2 linked regions of the Asanoa sp. WMMD1127 genome follow. The protein of the gene in region 1 interacts with the protein of each later gene in a pairwise test. Links are inferred from orthologs where the notes say so. Each region holds a gene or a part of one and is shown on either strand. Other genes may lie near its edges.

The links.
Region 2: the proteins of ndk (region 1) and ung interact in binary tests that used the Escherichia coli proteins (3 or more experiments, as listed by UniProt). The link is inferred for Asanoa sp. WMMD1127 from one-to-one orthologs.

What each region holds. Positions count from the first base shown.
Region 1 is NZ_JARUBP010000001.1:7,943,943-7,954,038, reverse strand. The notes cover bases 1,391-4,214. They hold ndk (nucleoside-diphosphate kinase), read left to right. Parts: upstream 1,391-2,504; coding sequence 2,505-2,924; downstream 2,925-4,214. Other genes in these bases: O7635_RS38025 (carbohydrate ABC transporter permease), read right to left, coding at 4,058-4,214; O7635_RS38030 (GNAT family N-acetyltransferase), read left to right, coding at 3,211-4,065. Outside these bases: O7635_RS38050 (DUF4233 domain-containing protein), read left to right, coding at 1-102; O7635_RS38045 (VOC family protein), read right to left, coding at 99-482; more of O7635_RS38025, read right to left, coding at 4,215-4,972; O7635_RS38020 (sugar ABC transporter permease), read right to left, coding at 4,972-5,835; O7635_RS38015 (extracellular solute-binding protein), read right to left, coding at 5,845-7,077; O7635_RS38010 (ROK family transcriptional regulator), read left to right, coding at 7,265-8,401; O7635_RS38005 (VOC family protein), read right to left, coding at 8,403-8,822; O7635_RS38000 (vanadium-dependent haloperoxidase), read left to right, coding at 9,009-10,096. UniProt on the Escherichia coli protein: Major role in the synthesis of nucleoside triphosphates other than ATP. The ATP gamma phosphate is transferred to the NDP beta phosphate via a ping-pong mechanism, using a phosphorylated active-site intermediate.
Region 2 is NZ_JARUBP010000001.1:946,158-956,429, forward strand. What follows is about bases 6,210-9,209. They hold ung (uracil-DNA glycosylase), read right to left. Parts: upstream 8,049-9,209; coding sequence 7,371-8,048; downstream 6,210-7,370. Other genes in these bases: tsaD (tRNA (adenosine(37)-N6)-threonylcarbamoyltransferase complex transferase subunit TsaD), read right to left, coding at 6,210-6,243; rimI (ribosomal protein S18-alanine N-acetyltransferase), read right to left, coding at 6,236-6,676; tsaB (tRNA (adenosine(37)-N6)-threonylcarbamoyltransferase complex dimerization subunit type 1 TsaB), read right to left, coding at 6,673-7,332; tsaE (tRNA (adenosine(37)-N6)-threonylcarbamoyltransferase complex ATPase subunit type 1 TsaE), read right to left, coding at 8,045-8,530; O7635_RS04675 (alpha/beta hydrolase), read right to left, coding at 8,527-9,209. Outside these bases: O7635_RS04625 (substrate-binding domain-containing protein), read right to left, coding at 1-878; O7635_RS04630 (DUF1707 domain-containing protein), read left to right, coding at 1,122-1,394; O7635_RS04635 (ABC transporter ATP-binding protein), read right to left, coding at 1,405-3,195; O7635_RS04640 (ABC transporter ATP-binding protein), read right to left, coding at 3,192-4,889; O7635_RS04645 (hypothetical protein), read right to left, coding at 4,934-5,188; more of tsaD, read right to left, coding at 5,200-6,209; more of O7635_RS04675, read right to left, coding at 9,210-9,591; alr (alanine racemase), read right to left, coding at 9,588-10,272. UniProt on the Escherichia coli protein: Excises uracil residues from the DNA which can arise as a result of misincorporation of dUMP residues by DNA polymerase or due to deamination of cytosine.

The sequences.
Region 1 (10,096 bases):
CTTGTTGGTGGTTTTCTGCACTGGACGCTTTTCGCGCTGGGCCTGATCTTCGGCCTGGTCTGGCTCTACGTGCTGCACGTGCGCCGGTCGATCCTCGGTTAGGGGTGCGGCTCCGCGGCACTGCGTAGCACGCAGAACTCGTTGCCCTCGGGGTCCGCGAAGACGACCCAACCGCCGTCCTCTCCAGGAGGCGGGTCGCGGCGGTCGTCGACGATCGTGGCGCCGATCGCGAGGACGCGGGCCACCTCCTCGTCGCGCGGCACATCCGGGCGCAGGCAGATGTGCACGCGGTTCTTCGTCGTCTTGGGTTCGGGCACCGTCTGGAAGTACAGGTGAAGCCCCGTGGGCAGCGAGATGCTGCACTCCGGGTCGCCGGGGAGATCGTCGTCGGCCAACGGCGCCGACATGACCTTGCCCCAGAAGCTGGCCAACGCGAACGCGTCCGTGGAGTCGATGGTGACGTTGAGGATCGTCGGTGGCATCGTCATCCGTTCTCACGACTGCGCCACTGGGTGATCGCGATGCCGTGTCCGTCGGGGTCGCGGAACGCCGCGGCCCAGAGCTCGAGCTTGGCGCCCCGGTTGACGACCCGCGGCGGGTACGTGAACCGGACCCCCTTCGCCCGCAGGTCCTCGTAGACCGTCATCACGTCGCCGACCTCGAGGTTGAGGTGGACGAGCCGCCGGTTGACCGGTGAGGCGTCCTTGATCTCCCGCAGGACCATCCGGGTGTCGCCCGATGCCAGGACGGCGTTGCGTTCCCCGCCGTCGATCTCCTGGAAGCCGAGCATATCCCGGTAGAAGGCGATCGAGCGCTGGAGGTCGCGGACCAGGAAGGTCAGGCCGACGCCGTGGATGGTGGCGCCGGCGGCGCCGGGGCGGGCGCTCGGGTACGCGGTGAACAGGTCGGCGAACTGGTCGTCCTCGTCGGTGTCGCGCTCGGTGCCGTTGCGCGGGGTCTTCGGTGGCTCGGGTTCGTCGGCGATCGGCGCGGCCGCCGCCGCGGTGGCAGCAGCCGCCGCAGCCGGGGCCGCCTGGCCCGATCGCGCGCCGGTCGCCCAGCCTTCCTCGTCGAGAACCGGGTCGCCGCTCTCGCCAGCCGCCTCACCAGCTCGCGGAGACCGGGCTTCGTCGGTCGCCGCGTCGTCGTCCGCGGCCTGGTCGGCTACCGCCGCACTGTCCGTCGACCGGTCCGCATCGTCAACCTCGCTGTTGGCGCCGGCCTCAGCTTCCGCGGAGCGGGCATCCCTGTCGGAGCCGGTCTCGGCCTGCGAGCCCTGCGCCGGAGCGTCGACGACGGCGCCGGAGCGGGCCGAGCCGCCGGCGTCCGACCGGATGTCGTTCTCCGACCCGGCCGCGGCCACGTCGCCCTCCGCCCGCGCCTCGCCCTCAGACCCGGCCTCGGCCTCCGCCTCAGCCTCCGCATCCGCGGACCCGCGACTGGCCGGCCGACTGACCCGCCGCTCGGTGAAGATCGGATCAGCCCACGCCGCGTCCTGGTCGAACACGTCGTCTGGCCGCGCGGTGTTGGGCCCGGCCGCCCCCCGCTGCCCCGGCACCTCAGCCGGCGGCGGGACGGTAGCGGTAGCCGTACCCGTACCCCCGGATCGCTCGTCCGCCCGCTCCGCCCGCGTGCGATGCGGATCAGGCCGAGCCCGCCGCGCCAACGGCGGCACGGGTGCCTCCGCCGGCTCGACCAGCGTCCCCTCGACCACGATCGGACCGCCGGGCGTCTGGTGGACGACCACCGGCTCCGCCGGCTCCCGCAGCCCGCTCAGCTCGTCGGTCAGGTCGGCCGTCGTCGTCTCGATGGTCTCGACCGGCGCCGCCGTGTAGCCGTCGTCCGGCCGCGGCCACCGATCGTCGTCCGCGGGAATCGGCCCGGAGACTGGCCCGATGTCGGAGACAGGCCCCAGGTCGGTCTCGCGGACCAGGGCGGCCTCGGCGTGGGTGAGCACCTCGTCCCAGAGGATCCGGATGTGCCGCGGGTCGTCGATGGCCACCATGATGGGCAGGCTGGCGCCGACGTCAGGCCACTTGGCGACCGGCACCCGCGGGTCGCGCATCCGCACGAGGCGGCCGGCCACGCCGGGCGCGTCGACGAGTACCTGCAGCTCACAGCGCCCGAACACCGACGACGCGGGTGGCTCGGAGACACTGTGCACGTGGGCGGTGCCGGCGACCCAGGCGCGCGCCCCGCCGCGGATCGTGGTGACCAGCACCAGCCCGACCGCCAGCACGATCAGCGCGATGCCGAGCGCCACGATCGCCAGGCTCTGCATCCCGATCCCGAACAGGACCACGAACAGCGCACAGGTGCCCAGCACCGCGGCGAACAGCTTCCGAACCGGTGCCAGCGGGCGGCGGTTGCCGTTCGCCACAGTGGACCTCCCCTGAGTCACCAAGAAGGCTAGGCCCAGGCCGCCCGCATAGGGAAGAGCCGGCCGGGGGCAGGTGATCGGCCATCGGTAGCATGAACACCCCAGCGTCAGGAGGGTGTTCAACGTGTCCAGCAGCCCGGTCGAGCGCACGCTCGTGCTGATCAAGCCAGACGCGGTCCGCCGCGGCCTCGTCGGCGAGATCCTGAGCCGCTTCGAGCGCAAGGGCCTGACCATCGACGCCCTGGCCCACCGCCGGATGGACGCGGACCTCGCCGACGCGCACTACGCCGAGCACGTCGAGAAGCCGTTCTACCCGCCGCTCAAGGAGTTCATGACCAGCGCGCCGCTGGTCGCCCTGATCCTCAGCGGCGACAGCGTCATCGAGGTGGTCCGCGCCCTGGTCGGCGCCACCGACGCGCGCAAGGCCGCCGCCGGCACCATCCGCGGCGACCTCGGCCTCTCCAACCGCGAGAACCTCGTGCACGCCTCCGACTCGCCCGACAGCGCCAAGCGCGAGATCGCGCTCTGGTTCCCCGGGGCCTGATCCAACAGCCGGTCCCGGGTCCGCCGGGGGCACGACCGTCGCTCCCGCCGGGGACCGCTCGCTCCGCTTCGCTGCCAGGTCCGCGCCCGGACCAGGCCCGCGGTGGCCACGCGCCGTCGCGGACCGTCGCCGTCCGCGCCACGCTCGAGCGTGAGGAACGGGCCGTTCCTCCGCGGAAAGCGTTAGTAAGGGGCCGTTCCTTAAAGGCGGTAGCCGAGGCACGCCGCGAGGACCATACTGGCGCGGTCGTCGAGATCGACGGAGCTCGACGGGTCAGGAGCGGGTCTTGCGCCACGGAATGTTGTCGGGGCTGGAGCGGTTGGCCGCGGTGACCGCCTTGCTGCAGCGGATCCGCGTCGAGGCGCCCAAGAGCGGGGTGTGGGAGGCCGCCGACCCGCAGTGGTGGTGGCGCCGCCCGCGCGCCACGGACGAGATCCAGACGCCGGTCTGGTTCGACGACGACGGCCTGCCGGTCGCCGCGGCGCTGTTGACCGACTCGACACAGGCCTGGTCGCTCGACCTCATCCGGCTGCCAGGGTTGACCCTGCCGTTCGACGACCTGGCCCGGCCCGCCCTGGCCCAGCTCGACCAGCGCGAAGCGACCGTCGAGGCGCTCGTGCCGGTCGACGACCTGGAGCTGGCCGCCTTTTACGAAGAGCACGGTTTCGCACGCGAGGACGACGTGTGGTCGGGCTGGATGCCGGCGAGCGACCGCCCGGCGGTGGCCGCGCTGCCGGCGGGCTACCGGTTGGTGGACCGGGCGGGCCGCGGCACGCCGCCGCATCCGATGGCCGGCCGCAACGGACCCGACGTCGAAGCGCGGCTGCGACAGACCACCCTCTACGACCCCCGGTGCGACCTCGCGGTGCTGGCGCCGGACGACACCGTCGCCGGTTATGCGCTCTTCTGGCCCGACCCCCTCACCGGCGTCGGGCTCGTGGAGCCGGTCCGCGTCGAGGACGCCCACGCCGGCCGCGGCATCGGTTACGCGATGATCAGCGCCGGCCTCGACCGCCTGGCCGGGGCCGGCGCCACCACCTTGAAGATCGGCTGGGAGTCCGAACGCGCGGGAGAGCTCTACACCCGCCTCGGCTTCACCGACCTGCAGACCCTCGCCACCTACCGGAGAGACGTCACTTGACCGAGCCGCGCATCACGCCGGAGATGACCCAGCGCTGGGCGAAGACGTAGACCAGGACCAGTGGGGCCAACGCCATCAGGTAGGAGGCGAAGGCCAGCGTGTAGTTGGTGCTGAACTGGCCCTGGAACACGTACTGCACGAGCGGCAGGGTTTGCGCCGACGGCGACGACAGCACGACCAGCGGCAGCAGGAAGTCGTTCCACGCCCACAGGCAGGTCAGGATCCCGACGGTCGCGTTGATCGGGGCCAGCAGCGGGAAGATGATCCGCCAGAACGTGGTCCAGACGCTCGCGCCCTCGGTCATCGCCGCCTCCTCCAACTCGCGCGGGATCGAGTTGAGGTAGCCGACGTAGATGAAGACGTTGAGGGCGAGCCCGTACACCACGTACAGGAAGATCAGGCCGATCTGGTTGTCCATGAACAGCAGCGAGGTCTGCTTCACCACGGGCAGCATGATGATCGGGAACGGCACGAACAGCGCCGAGACGAAATAGAAGAACAGGATGCGGAAGCGGCGGCGATGCCAGTTGCGGCTGATGGCATACGCGACCATCGAGTTGGACAGCAGCGTCAGCACCACCGCGCCCACCGTGATGAGCGCGCTGTTGAGCGCCGCCCGTGGGAAGTTGGTCAGCTCCCAGGCCTCGCTGAAGTTGGCCCAGCGCGGGTCGCCCGGCAGCCCGAAGCCCGAGCCGGTCAGCTCGTCGGGGGTCTTGAGGGCGGTGACGATCGCGAAGTACAAGGGGATCAGCACGGTCAGCGACAGCACGCACATCAGCGCGGTCAGCCACCAGTTGACCTTGAAGTTCTCCCGCGGCTCGGACGAGCGGCGCGACCAGAGCCGGCGGCGCGGCGGCTCCGCGTCGGCGGCGGGCGGCGTGGCTCGGGTCAAGGCGTCGGTGGTCATCAGGCACGCACCTCCCGGCGCATCAGGATGCGGAGCTGGAACAGCGAGAACGCGACGATCACGATGAAGAACACGACCGCGTTGGCCGTCTGGTAGGCGAAGTCGCCGCCCTGGAACCCGCCCCGGTAGATGACCAGCGAGATGGACTCGGTCGCCGTGCCGGGGCCGCCGTCGGTCAGCGGGATGATGTGGTCGAAGACGTTCAGGAAGTTCTTCAGCGACAGCACCATGTTGATCGTGAAGAACGCGGCGATCAGCGGGAACGTGATCTGCCGGAACTGCCGCCAGGCGCCGGCGCCGTCGATGGACGCGGCCTCGTACAACTCGGTCGGGATGGTCTGCAGCCCCGCCAGGTAGAGGATGACGGCGAAGGCGGTGGCCTGCCAGACCGCGAACACCACGATCGCCAGCCACGCCAGGTTCTCGTTGGCCAGGATGCTCGTCGAGAACGTGGCGCTGCCCAGCTTCTGGCCGAACCAGGGGAGCGTGTAGCTGAACAGGTAGTTGAAGATGTAGCCGACCACCAGGATGGCCATCACGTTGGGGAGGAAGAAGACGCCGCGCAACGCCGTCCGGAACTTGATCTTCGCGTTGAGGCCGATCGCGATCGCCAGCGCGAGCACGTTGACGAGGACCGTGCTGAGGATCGCGAACTGGAAGGTGAACAGGTACGAGTCGCGGATCCGCTCGTCACCGAAGATGTTGGTGTAGTTGTCGAACCCGACGAAGCTCCAGTCGCCGTAGCCGGCGTAGTCGGTGAAGCTGTAGAAGACGCCCTGCAGCACCGGGATCGTGTGGAACACGAAGAACAACACGAAGGCGGGCACGACCATCCAGTAGAAGGTGCGGTTCGTACGCGTCATCTCGCCTCCTCAGCCGCGTCGCCGGGTGAACTTGTCCCACTCGTCGTCGAGGGACGCGAGGAACGCCGCCCGGTCGCCGTCGATGAGGAACTGCTGACAGATCTGGGGCAAGGGGATCGCCGGCGGGATCTGGTGGTCGGCGAACCCGGTGACCTGACCGCTCGCGAAGACGGGCACGAGGTCCTTGAGCGCCTCGTCGGCCGGCTCGAGCGCCTGCAGCGGCGGGACGGCGCTCTGGTCCTCGGCGTACGCGGAGACGACCTCGGGCCGCATCAGCCAGTTGACGAACGTCATGGCGGCGTCCTTGTTGGACGGTTCGCGGCCCAAGGTGATGGCGACGTCCACACCGGACACCAGCCGCGTGTCGGCCGGCGAGTCCATCGGCAGCGGGAACACCCCGATGTCGAAGTCCGGCTCGAACTCGCGGATCGTCGGGATGGCCCAGATGCCCTGCAGGTACATGGCCGTCTCGCCCTCGGCGAACGCCTGGTTGCCGTCGTTGTAGCCGCGGGAGAGCTTGTCGGGCTGGGCGTACGAGAAGAGTTGCTGGTAGCGGTCCGCGACGGTGCCGTAGGCGTCGGCGAAGGTGGTCGCGCCGGCCCGCCGCTGCTCCCAGAAGTCGTCGGGCGGCAGGTTGGCGGCGAGCGCGTTGAACGACGGCAGCGCCGTCCAGGACTCCTTGAGCGTGGCGTAGAACGGCGTCACACCGGCCGCCTTGAACGTCTCGGCCGCCGCGATCAGCTCCTGCCAGGTGGTCGGCACCTTGACGTCGTGCTGCGCGAACAGCGCCTTGTTGTAGAGCACCCCGTCGGCGTTGCTGGCGAACGGCAACCCGTTGACCTCGCCGGGGTTGGCGGTGCCGAGCGCGTTGATGATGTCGAGGATCGCCGGGGTGACGGTCCTGGTCGCGGGTTCGCGGGCGAAGTCGTAGAAGACGCCGGCCCGGGCGAGCTCGCCGAACGACGCGTTGGCGTTGAGCGTCATCACGTCGGGCACGTCGTCGCGGACCAGCCGGGTGCGGATCGCGGTGTCGGCGTTGGGCACGTGGTTCTGCACCACGTGGATGTCGGGGTGCTCCCGCTCGAAGTCGGCGATCAGCCGGTCGAAGGTCTCGATGGCCTCGGGCTTGAACTGGAAGAAGTCGAGCGTCGTGCGGCCGTCGTCGGCGCCGAGGACACCGCAGCCGCCGAGCAGGGCGGCCGTGGCGAGGCAGGCGACGACGCGGACGATGCGGCGGGGCATGGGCACACCACCTCCGGGCAGTGACGGACGTCACCATTGACTTACTTCTACGCCGAAAATAAGTCCCCGGTCAACCCTTGGCGATATGCCGCAAATAGCGAATCCTGCGCGTGCATTGCTTTGAATGCACAAGAAACAGATCGGCTGGCATCATGAGCACACCCGATCGATCGAGGTGGGATACCCGGTGTCCAACGGTTCAACCGGTTGGCCGTCGCTGACGCCCGCGACCCGGGCCGCCGCCGTCGAGCTGCTCCGGCACGGCCCGCTGTCCCGCACGGCGCTCGCCCGCCGCCTCGGCCTCTCCGCCGGCAGCGTGACCCGGCTGGTCGCGCCGTTGCTGGCGGGCGGGCTGGTCGTGCCGGTCGGCCCGGGCCGCGAGGGCGGTGTCGGGCGCCCGTCGACGCCGCTGGACGTGGTCGCCGATGGGCACCGGTTCGTGGGCGTCAAGCTCACCGGGTCACACGGGTACGCCGTGCTGGCCGACCTGCGCTCCACGGTGCTGGCCACAGTGGACGCTCCGTTGCGCGGCAAGTCGCCGGCCGACGTGGTCGCGAGCGTCGCGTCGCTCGTCGCCACCTGCGCCGGCGGTGAGGCGCTGACCGGGGTCGGGGTGAGCCTCGGCGGGCGGGCGGCCGACCACCGCACGGTGACGGCGGCGCCGTACTTCGGTTGGGCCGAGCCGGTCGACCTAGGTGGTCTCGTCGCCGCCGCGACCGGGGCGCCCACCGTGGTCGACAACGACGTGCTCGCGCTGACCCGGGCCACGCACTGGTTCGGCGCCGCCCGCGGCCGTGACCGGTTCGCGCTGGTCACCATCGGCGTGGGGGTCGGCTACGGCCTGGTCGTGCACGATCGCCTGGTGGACAGCGACGACGCCGGCGTGGGCCTCGTCGCCCACCTCCAGCTCGACCCGCTCGGCCCGCTCTGCGCCCGTGGCCACCGGGGCTGTGCCGAGGCGATGCTGGCCAGCGGCAAGATCCGGGACGCGGTGGCGGTCGGCCGGGGTCGCGTCGCCGGCTACGCCGAGTGCCTCGACATGGCCGAGGCCGGCGACCCGGTTGCCGCGCGGGTGGTGCACGACGCCGGGCGCGCGCTGGGCCGGCTGGTCGCGATGGTCGCCAACCTGACCATGGCGCCGCTGGTGGTGCTCTCCGGCGACGGCATCCGGCTCGCCTCGGTCGCCGCGGCCGCGATGGCCGACGGTCTGGCCGCCGACCGGGATCCGGCCGCTGACCCCGTCGCCGTCGAGGTGCATCCCGGCGGCTTCGACGCATGGGCGCGCGGGGCCGCGGTCACCGCGATCCAGTCGTACGTCGGGTGAGTCAGGCGGTGGCGTCTCCCTGCTGGAGAATCCGGATCGGGTTGCCGAACGGGTCCCGCAGGCCCATGTCGGTGCCGTAGAAGTGCGCGGTCGGCTCCTGCGTGAAGTCGGTGACACCGCGCGCCTTCAGGGTGTCGAAGAGCTGCTGGATGTCGTCCGTGATGAGGACCAGGCCGGTCAGCGCGCCCTTGGCCACGAGCTCCCGGAGCTGGCGGGCGGTCGCCTCGTCGTGCAGTGGGGCGCCCGGTTCCTCCAGGGAGATCTCGGTGCCGTCGGCGCCGGGGACGCGTACGGTCAGCCAGCGGTAGTCGCCCTGCCGGACGTCGTTGCCCTTCTCCAGACCGAGCTTGTCGACGTAGAAGTCCAGCGCCTCGTCCTTGTCCAGCACGTAGATGGACGTGACGTTCAGCTTCGTGATCATCGCCTTGGTGCTCCTCGCGTGCGCGTCGGTGCGGACACCGCCAGGTTAGGAAACCCGGCTCGGCGGCGGCTTCTCCGAAACTGATCGATCGGGTCATCCTTCCGGGCGACAGCCATTGACCGACCTAGATCATCGGAGAAGCATCCCGGGCAGCTTTCGTACGCGCGCGGAGCCGAGGTGGTCGAGATGCGCGCTCGTGGTCTGGTCCTCGTCTGTGCCCTGGTGCTGGCGTCCGTCGCCGCCCCCGCGGCGGCGTCCTCGCGGGACGACCCGGCGGTGGTCGCCGAGTGGAACGCGATCGCGGTCACCACCCTGGTCGGCGACCCGACCAGGTCGCAGCCCGAGGGGCTGCTCTACATGGGCTTCGTGCACGCGGCCGTCTACAACGCGGTCGTCGGCATCACCGGCGGCTACGAGCCCTACCGGTTCCGCGCCCGCGCGCCGCACCGGGCCTCGGCACCGGCCGCCGCGGTCGCGGCCGCACACCGGGTGCTCGTCACCTACTCGCCTGCGGCCTCGTCCACATTGGATGCCGCGTACGCCGCGTCGCTGTCGCGGATCCCGGACGGCCCGGCCAAGGCCGCCGGCGTCGCCTTCGGCGAGCTAGCCGCCGACACGCTGATCCGGCAGCGGGCCGACGACGGCCGCAACGCGCCGGTGTCCTACACCCGGCCGCCGGCCCCGGGCGTGTGGCGCCCCACCCCGCCGGCCCTGGCGCCGTTCGCCGTGCCGTGGCTGGGCGCGGTGCGCCCGTTGCTCGTCCGCGACGGCGCCCAGTTCGGCACGCCGGGTCCGCCGCCGGCCCTCGGCTCGGCCCGCTACGCCCGCGAGTTCGCCGAGGTGAAGGCCCTCGGCAGCGCGACGTCGACGGTCCGGACGCCGGCCCAGACCGACACGGCCCGCTTCTTCGCGGGCAACGTGGTCGTCCAGTTCAACGCGGCCCTGCGCGACCAGGTGGCGCTGCGCGGCCTGAGCCTGGCCGCCGCCGCCCGGATGTTCGCGGCGGTCGACATGAGCCTCGCCGACACGGCGATCTCGGTCTGGCACTCGAAGTACCGCTACGCCTACTGGCGCCCGGTCACCGCGATCGCGCTGGCGGACACCGACGGCAACCCGGCCACGACCCCGGACCCGACCTGGACACCCATGATCGCGACGCCGCCCTATCCGGACTGGGTGAGCGGCTACTCGGCGGCGTCCGGCGCCTTCACCGCGGCCTTGGCGGAGGTGCTCGACACACGGTGGCTGAGGCTGACCCTGACCTCGACGGCGGT
Region 2 (10,272 bases), 7.0 Mb from region 1 along the record:
GTGTCGGCCTCCTTCTTGATGGCCTTGTAGACCGTCATGCACTGGTTGCCGGCGAGAATGGCCTGCAGGCCTTCCTTGCTGGCGTCCTGACCGGTCACCGGCACCTTGCCGTTGAGGCCGTTGGCGGTGAGCCGGGCGATGATGCCCTGGGCCATGGTGTCGTTGGCGGAGATGACGCCGTCGACCTTGCCACCGGCCTGGGTGTAGAGCTGCTCGAACGCGGTGCCCGCGACGGTGGCGTCCCACTTACCGGTCTGGTCACCGACGATGGTGTAGTCGCCGGCGTCCACCTTCGGCTTCAGCGCCTCGACGTAGCCCTGCTTGAACAGCGCGGCGTTGTTGTCGGTCGGGTCGCCGTTGATCTGGACGATGTTGGCCTTGGTCTTGCCGGCGTCGGTCAGGCACTTGGTGAGGCCTTCGCCCATCAGCTTGCCGACCTGGACGTTGTCGAAGGAGACGTAGTACGACGCCTCGCCGCCAAGGGTCAGGCGGTCGTAGTCGATCGTCTTGATGCCCGCGCCCTGGGCCTTCTTCAGGCAGGCGCTGCCGGAGTCGGAGTCCAGGTTGACGATCAGCAGGACGGAGACGCCCTCGTTGATCATGCTGTCACACAGGGTGCCGAACTTGGCCTTGTCGCCGTCGGCGTTCTGGATGTTGGCTTCGATGCCGGCGTTCTTGAACGCGTCGGCGAGCAGCGGGCGGTCGTTGGCCTCCCAGCGCGGCGAGGTCGCGGCGTCGGGCAGGATCACGCCGACCTTCTTGGCGGCACCGCCGCCACCGGCGTCGCCGCCGCCCGAGTCATCCGACCCACAACCCGCAAGTGCCAGTGCGCCGACCGCCATAGTGGCGACGGCGACCGACAGAAATCGGTTACGCATAACCTTGGACTCCTTCATGGCCGTTGAGCGGACCGCTCGGGGGCGAACGGCACTGTTGACCTCCCGGACCCTTGCAATCCGAAACACAAAATACTCGCGCATTTGCGCCCCTACCTCGCGCGGTCGACACGCTGCCGTAACGATCCGGTCACGGCACTGGAACCGGCTTCGATGCGTTCGGGCGACCCGAGAAAGCGCTCTCAGAGCGTACGCTTTCGGCCGCGGAGAGGGGATAGGTTGACTTTGGATACTCGTGCGTCGGACCACGATCGACAGCGCGTGGTCGAGCTGTTACAGCAGCACACCGCGACCGGTCACCTGAGCCTCGACGAGTTCACGGAGCGTGTGGGAAACGCCTATGGCGCCCGCACTCTCGGTGATCTCGCGATCGTGACCAGCGATCTTCCTTCGTTGCCGGAGAAGCCCGGCACCGTGCGCCGGGATCTCCTCGTCCTCTTCGCGATCGCAGCTGTGACCTTGTTGTTACTTGGGCTCTACATGGCCGTGACCCGTTAAGGACGACCGGTTACGCCACTGTCGAATAAGGACTTTCGCGCCGAATACGGTCGGAAGGGCCGTCGTCCCCGTGCCAGGAGCGCCAGAGCGCGGCGTACGAGCCTCCGGCCGCGACCAGCTCGGCATGGGAACCCAGCTCTGTGATCCGGCCGTCCTCCACCACCGCGACCCGGTCGGCGTCGTGCGCCGAGAACAGCCGGTGCGCGATGGCGATCACCGTGCGCCCCTGGAGAACCGCGGCGAGTGACCGCTCGAGGTGCCGGGCCGCCCGCGGGTCGATCAGCGAGGTGGCCTCGTCGAGCACCAGCGTGTGCGGGTCGGCCAGCACCAGCCGGGCCAGGGCCAGCTGCTGGGCCTGGGCCGGCGGCACCGAGTAGCCACCCGTGCCGACCACGGTGTCCAAATCGGACGGCAGCGCGGCGACCCAGTCGAGCGCGTCGACCGCGGCCAGCGCCGTCCGGACCTCGTCGTCGGTGGCGCCCGGCCGGGCCATCACCAGGTTGTCGCGGACCGTACCGATGAAGACGTGGTGCTCCTGCGTCACCAGCGCGACGTGCGAGCGCAGCTCGTCGAGCGGCAACGACGCCAGCGGAACCCCGCCGACGGTGATCGAGCCGCCGGTGGGCGCGTGGATCCCGGCCAGCAGGCGGCCCAGCGTCGACTTGCCGGCGCCGGACGGGCCGACCATGGCCAGCCGCTCGCCGGGCTCGATCGTCAGGTCGATGCCGTGCAGGACGTCGCGACCCTCCACATAGGCGTATCGCACGTCCTTGGCCACCAACCGCTCACCGCGCGGCGCCGGCACCGTCTCGGCAGCCGGGGCCGGTTTGCCCGCCACGCCGAGCAGCCGGGCCAGCGAGGCCCCGCCGACCTGGAGCTCGTCGAGCCACGACAGCAGCCGGTCGAGCGGGTCGACGAGCGCCTGCACGTAGAGCGTCGCCGCGGTCACCTGGCCCAGCGTCACCCAGCCCTCCAGGTAGAACCAGCCGCCGATCAGCAGCGTGGCCACCACCGGCACCACGTAGCCGACCTCGACGATGGGGAACCAGACCGTGCGCAGCATCAGCGTGTAGCGCTCGGCCGCGTAGGACCGGGCGATGTCGGTGTCGGTGCGGGCCCGGCGGCGATCCTGCAGACGCAGCGCCTCGGTGGTGCGCGACCCCTCGACCGTTTCGCTGATGCCGTCGGTGATGTCGGAGTAGGCGGCGTTCTCCCGCAGGTAGCCGGCGGGCGCGCGGCGCAGGTACCAGCGGGTGCCGTACCAGAGCATCGGCGCCGCGATCAGGCAGGGCAGCGCCAGCAGCGGGCTGGTGAGGATGATCGCGCCGACCACGAACGCCGCGGTGACAATGGCGATCAGCGTCTCGGGCATGGCGAACCGCACGCTGTGCGACAGGGCCGAGACATCGCGGGACGTACGGGTGAGCAGGTCACCGGTGCCGGCCCGCTCCACGGTGGACAGTGGGATGGCGAGGACCCGGTCGACGAACTCCTCCCGCAGCTCGGCCAGCACCCGCTCGCCCAGCCGGGCCGAGCAGAAGGCGGCGAACCGGGTCAGCACCGCCTGCGTCACCACGAACGCGGCGATGGCGATCGCCACCTCGTCGACGGCTCGGGTGGTGGTGCCGGTGGACAGTCCCTCAACCAGGTTGCCCAGCAGCCGCGGGGCGACGAGGCCCGCGACCGCGGCCAGCCCGTGCAGCCCAATCGCGAGCGCGAGCTGACGGGGATGGCGGCGGACCAGTCGGCGCGCATAGCGCCGCACCTCCCACGCTTCTGCGACAGGGAGCTGTCTTGTCATCCGTCCTCCTCCCTGGTCACGGTGGCGGCGTAGTCGGGGCGTTGGCGCAGGAGCTCGCGGTGGGTGCCGGTGGCGACCACCCGGCCGCCCGCGACGAAGGCGACCTCGTCGGCCCGGTCGAGCACGAGCGGGCTGGTGGTGCAGACGACCGTGGTGCGCCCGGCGCGGGCGGCGCCGAGGCGGGCGGCGATCCGCGCCTCGGTGTGCGCGTCGACCGCGCTGGTCGGCTCGACCAGCACCAGCGTCTCGGGGTCGGCGACCAGCGCGCGGGCCAGCCGCAGGCGCTGCTGCTGGCCGCCGGAGAACTCGCGGCCTCGCTCGGCGACCAGGGTGTCGAGCCCGTCGGGCAGGGCGTCGAGCACGTCGCGGGCGCTCGCGGCGTCGAGGGCCGACGCGACCGCCGCGTCGCCCTTGGCCCGCGGGTCGAGCTCGCCGCGCAGCGGACCGGAGAACAGCCGCGCGTCGTTGTCGGCCACCAGCACCCGGGCTCGCACGTCGGCCAGGTCGAGATCGGCCAGCGGTACGCCGGACAGCGTGACGGCACCGTCGGCGAACCGGCCGAGCCGGTCGGCGATCGTGGCCGCCGCCACCGGGTCGCCGGCCGCGATCGCGGTGAACCGTCCTGGCTGGACGGTCAGCCCCGACTCGGCGTCGACGAGCGGCCCGGGCGGGGCCGAGACCGGCGCCGCCGGCGAAGTGAACTCGGGCTCGATGGTGAACATCCGCACCACCCGGCGGGCGGCGACGTGCCCCTTGGTCAGCCGGTCGATCGCCTCGGTCAGCTGGCGCAGCGGGCTGACCAGGAAGGCGACGTAGCCGTAGAGGGCGACGAGCTCGCCGGCGCTGATCTCGCCGCGCAGGGCGAAGCGGGCGCCGAGCCAGGTGACCAACACCAGGAACATGCCCGGCAGCAGGATCTCGGAGGCGGCGAGGAGGGACTCGATCCGGGCGACGCGTACGCCGGCCGATCGCAGGCCCTGCGACTCGGCGCGGTAGCGGCCGGCGAACGTCGACTCACCGCCGACGCCGCGCAGCACCCGCAGGCCCGCGACGAGGTCGCCGGCCCGGGTGGTCAGCTTGCCCTCCTGTTCGCGGTAGACCTGCTGGCGGCGCTGCAGCGGCTTGATCAGGCTGCCGGCGATCAGCATCATCACCGGCACGCCGATCACGACGACCAGCCCGAGCGGCACCGAGGTGCGCAGCAGGATGACCGCGACGGTGATGACCGCGACCAGCGATCCGGTGCCGCGGGCGGTGATGTCGAGTGCCCCGCCGATGTGGTTGATGTCGGCCGTGCCGATGCTGACGACCTCGCCGGTGGCCAGCCGTTTGGGCAGCGTGGCGCCGACCCGGTTGGCCTGCCGCACGGTGAGCTGGACGGTGCGGTAGGCGGCGGCGAGCCAGTTGAACCCGGCCATCCGGTGGCGCAGGACGCCGGTCGCGCCGGTGACCAGGCCGAGCCCCAGCAGCACCCCGCCCCAGCGGAGCAGGCCGTCGGGGTCGCGGTCGGCGAGGCCCGCGTCGATCGCCCGGCCGACGGTGGCCGGGATCAGCGCCTGGCTGACCATCCAGAGGGTCGCGAAGCCGATCGCGGCCAGCAACGACGGCCAGGTGCGGGCCGCCAGCCACAGCAGGTAGCGGGTGGCCGACCGGACATCGGGATCGCCGGGATCGGCGACGGGTAGGGGGCGCATAGCATGGCCGAAGTTAATTGATCAACTTTGACCGGCGCCACCGATTATCGGTCGACCTGGGTGAAGTCCCACTCGTGCGGTGGCCTGGCCACCAGCAGCGGCGGCGGGGCGCCCAGCGCCTGCGGATCGCTGCGCCATCTGGAAATCACGACGCACCGGTCGTCGGACGACGAGAACACCTCGCTGGCGATGTGCAGCGGGTAGACCTCGATCCGCGGGAGGGCCGTGTCGCAGACCCAGTCGACCAGGTCGGGCAGGCGCCCGGGCTCGGCCCGCGCCTCCCACATGCGCACGATCACGTGGCCGGACACTACACACTCACGAGCGTCAACGGCATCGCGGAGTCGGCCGGAAGATCCAACCGGCTGGGCCGTACGCCGGCCGCGACGAGGTGCGAGCCGAGCGCGGCCACCATCGCGCCGTTGTCGGTGCACAGCTTGGGCCGCGGCACCCGCACGGTGATGCCCACCTTGGCCGCCCGCTCCTCGGCCATCGCCCGCAGCCGGGAGTTGGCCGCGACGCCGCCGCCGATCACCAGCGTGTCCACGCCGTGCTGCCGGCAGGCGTCGATGGCCTTGGCGGTCAGCACGTCGCAGACCGCATCCTGGAAGGACGCTGCCACGTCGTTGACGGGCACCGGCTCGCCGGCCCGCTCGCGCGCCTCGACCCAGCGGGCCACCGCGGTCTTCAGCCCGGAGAACGAGAAGTCGAAGCGGTGCGCGGCCTGGTCCTTGGCCGCGGTCAGGCCGCGCGGGAAGGCGATCGTGGCCTGGCCCTCGCGGGCCGCGCGGTCGATCGGCGGCCCGCCGGGGAACGGCATGCCCAGCAGCCGGGCCACCTTGTCGAACGCCTCGCCGGCCGCGTCGTCGATGGTCGAGCCGAGCGGGGTCACGCCGCCGGCCAGGTCGTCGACGAGCAGCAGCGAGGAGTGGCCGCCGGAGACCAGCAGCGCGATCGCCGGCTCCGGCAGGGGGCCGTGTTCGAGCGTGTCCACGGCGACGTGGGCGGCGAGGTGGTTCACGCCGTAGACGGGCTTCTCGGCCGCGACCGCGTAGCCCTTGGCGGCGGCGACGCCGACCAGCAGGGCGCCGGCCAGGCCGGGGCCCGCCGTGACGGCGATCGCGTCGATGTCGGCCAGGGTCACGCCGGCGTCGTCGAGCGCGCGCTGCATGGTCGGCACCATCGCCTCGAGGTGCGCCCGGCTGGCCACCTCTGGCACGACGCCGCCGAACCGGGCGTGCAGGTCCACACTGGACGCCAACGCGTCGGCCAGCAGCGTCGTGCCGCGCACGATGCCCACGCCCGTCTCGTCGCAGGAGGTCTCGATGCCGAGGACCAGGGGTTCGTCAGTCACGTCTCATCACCAGCGCATCGGTGTTGCTCGGTTGGTAGTACCCACGGCGTACGCCGATCGGCTCGAAACCGTAGGTGGCGTAGAGCTTCTGGGCCGGGGCGTTGTCGACCGCGACCTCCAGCAGCACGGCGTGGGCGCGTTGCCGCTCGGCCTCGCCGAGCAGCGCCTCGACCATGACCCGGCCGATGCCCCGTCGCTGTGCGTCCCGGCGGACCGCGATGTTCTGGATCCACGCCTCGTCGCCGTTGACCGCCAGACCGCCGTACCCGAGGATCCGCTCCTGCTCGTCGAGGGCGACCAGGTAGAAGTGGCCGCTGGACAGCTCGTTCCAGAACATGCCGGCCGACCACTTCTCGTCGCCGAACAGGTCCTGCTCGATCGGCAGCAGCTGCGCGATGTGCCACCAGCGCAGCCGGGTGAGCTTGGCCGTCACCGCAGCACCGGCTTGTGCCCTCCCGCCGCGACGGCGTCCGGGCGGCGGAGATAGAGCGGGGTGAGCGGCTCGCTTGGCGCGCCGGCGCGGATCCGGTCGGCGGCGTGCGCGACGAAGCCGTCGATGGTGGGATAGCGCGGCTCGTCGAGGACCTTGACGCCGAGCCGGTCGGCGTATTTCAGGGCGCCGTCGCCGACCGCGACCGTGGCGGACCGTTCGGCGGCCACGTCGGGCAGGTCGACGTGCGGGCCGTCGACGCGCGCGCCGGCCTGGTCGTAGAGCGCCCAGTAGACCTCGCGCCGGCGGGCGTCGGTCGCCACCAGCGTGACCTGGCCCGGCATACCGCCGATCGCGTCGAGGGAGCACACGCCGTAGGTCGGAATGCCCAGCGCCTGGCCCATGCTGGCCGCGGTGACCAGGCCCACCCGCAGCCCGGTGAACGGCCCGGGGCCGGTGCCCGCGACGATCGCCCGCAGGTCGCGGACGGTGGCGCCGGAGCGGCGCAGGGCCTCGTCGACCTCGGGCGCCATCAGCTCGCCGTGCGCGCGCCCGTCGACCGTGCGCAGCTCCGCTGTCACCGTGTGGCCGGTCGGGGTGACGTCGACCACCGCCGCGGTCACCGCGGGCGTCGACGTGTCGAGGACGAGAACGAGCACGATATGCACCTTATCCGGCGGGCTGCCGTGACTGCCGCTCAGGCCGAGCGGCTCCAGTCGATGGGAGTCAGGCCCGCGTCGGCGAGGGCCTTGTTGGCGGCGCTGAACGGGCGGCTGCCGAGGAACCCGCGCGGGTTGAGCGGGCTCGGGTGGCCGGCCTCCAGCACGACGTGCGCCGGGTTGGTGACCAGCGCCGCCTTCTTGCGGGCGTAGCCGCCCCAGAGCAGGAAGACCACCCGGTCGGGCTGGTCCTGCAGGGCCCGGATGGTGGCGTCGGTGAACGCCTCCCAGCCCTTGTTGGCGTGCGACCCCGCCGCTCCCTCGCGCACCGTGAGCACCGCGTTGAGCAGCAGCACCCCCTGCGTCGCCCAGCCGCGCAGGTCGCCGCCGTCGGGCGCGGGGACGCCGAGGTCCGCGGCCAGCTCCTTGTAGACGTTGCGGAGCGAGGGCGGGACGCGTACGCCGGCCTGGACGCTGAAGCTGAGCCCGTGGGCCTGACCAGCGCGGTGGTAGGGATCCTGGCCGAGGATGACCACGCGGGCGTCGGCCGGCCCGCACAGCCGGTAGGCGGTGAACAGGTCGGTCAGCGGCGGGTAGACGGCGGTCGCCGCGTACTCGGCGGCCACGAAGGCGCCCAGGTCCGCGGTGGCGGCCGGGTCGAGGTGCGGCCCCAGGGCGCTCGCCCATTCGGGTGGCAGCAGGTCGAGCAGGTTCACCGGGCGTCCTCGGTGAGCGTCGCCACGCGGTCGGCCCAGTCGCCGCCGGCCGGTTCGAGCTCGATCACCCGGGTGTCGTCGTCGCGCCGGTCGATGCGTACGCGCAGATGCTCGTCGCGCAGTTGCTCGACGATGCCCTCACCCCACTCGACCACGGTGACCGCGTCGTCCATCGAGGCGTCCAGGTCGAGCCCGTCGATCTCGGCCAGCGGGTCGGCGGCGGCGCCGATCCGGTACGCGTCGGCGTGCACGAGCGGGGTCGCGCCGCCGTTGGCCCGGTCGGGGCGGTGCACCCGGGCGATCACGAAGGTCGGCGAGGTGACGTCGCCCTGCACGTGCAGGCCGGCGCCGATGCCCTGGACGAGCGCGGTCTTGCCGGCGCCGAGGGGGCCGGTCAGCACGACCAGGTCGCCGGGGCGCAGCACCGCCGCCAGCCGCGCGCCGAACGCCCGGGTGTCGTCCACAGTGTCCAGTTGGATCATGCCGAGATCTTCTCCAGGAATGCGAGGACCACCGCGTTCACCTCGTCGGCGTTTTCCAGCATGACGACGTGCCCGCTGTTGTTGACCTTCACGAACTCCGCGTCGGGCAGGTGGCGCAGGATCTCCTCGGAGTGCGCGACCGGAGTGATCATGTCTTTGTCACCGACGATTATCACGGTCGGGGTGCGCTCGAGCGCCGCCAGTGCCGGGTAGCGGGCGTGGGTGTAGAGCGTGCGCAGGTAGCGGGCGACCGTGTCGACCGACGTGCGCGAGTTCATCTTCTCCACATAGGACACCAGCGACGGGCTGGGGCGGGAGTCGCCGAAGCCGTACCGTCGGGTGAGCAGCCAGGCCAGGTCGGTCGCGGCGATGCGGGCGCGGTCGATGGTCGGGCCGGTCAGCCGGGTGGCGCTGTTGACCAGCGGCAGCAGTGGGCCGCCGACGCGGCCGATCAGCGCGGGCAGGCCCAGGCGGGTCTCGTCGATCAGGCCGCCCGAGGTGGCGATCAGCACGCAGCCCCGCACCCGGTCGTCGAAGAACTCCGGGTAGAGCTCGGCGAACGCCATGATGGTCATGCCGCCCATCGAGTGCCCGACCAGGATCAGCGGGCCGTCCGGGACCGTCTCGTCGATCACCGCGCGCAGCGTCTCGCCGAGGGCCGGCAGCTCGTATTCGCCGGTTTCCAGCTTGCCGGAGCGGCCGTGGCCGGGCTGGTCGTAGAAGACCATCCGGTGCTCGCCCTTGGCGGCGAGAGCCGTGCGCTGGAAGTGGAAGGTGCCCATGTCGAGGCAGAAGCCGTGGACGAACACGATGGTCGCCGGGGCCGGCTCGGTCACCGTCGGCTCGACCACCTCGACGTGGATGTCCGTGCCGTCGGCGGTGCTGACGGTGAGGACCTCGTCATAGGGCAGGCGGTCGAACGGCTCGTCCACGTAGGGGTCAGCCACGCCCCGCTTCGAGCGGCGGACGACCGCGCGCTCGACGGCTACTCCGGTGGCGATCCCGGCCGCGGCCAGACCGACCACCGCGCCGATGATGCCCGCGCGGCGTCGGGTGCTCATTCACCTTCCTCGCCGTCGTAAACCCGCGGGACTCTGGTGCTCCCGAATCGGGTGACGATCTCGTAGTTGATGGTGTCGATGGCCGCGGCCCAGTCGTCGGCGGTGGGCGCACCGTCGTCGCCGGGGCCGAACAGGGTCGCCACGTCGCCGGGCGCGACCGGCTGGTCGCCGACGTCGAGGACGATCTGGTCCATGCAGACCCGGCCCGCGATCGTGTGCCGGACGCCGTCGACCGACACAGGGCCGACGTTGGACGCGTGCCGGGGCACACCGTCGGCGTAGCCGAGCGGGACCACCGCGAGCGTAGTCTCCCGGGTGGTCGTGTAGGTGTGGCCGTAGGAGACGCCGGTGCCGGCCGGCACCCGCTTGGTGAGCATGAGGCGGGCCCGGGCGGTCATCGCGGGGCGCAGGCCGAACTGCTCGCCGGGGATGGGCGACAGGCCGTAGACCGCGATGCCGGGGCGGACCAGGTCGAAGTGGGCGTCCGGGCGGGTCAGCGTGGCCGCGGAGTTGGCGATGTGGCGCAGCGGCGGGCGGACGCCGAGCCGCTCGGCCACCGCGAGGGCGTCGCGGTAGGCGTCGAGCTGGCGGTCGATGGTCTCGTGGCCGGGCGCGTCCGCGTAGACGAAGTGGCTCCAGATGCCGACGATCTCGATGGCGCCGTCGGCCTGGGCCTTGGCG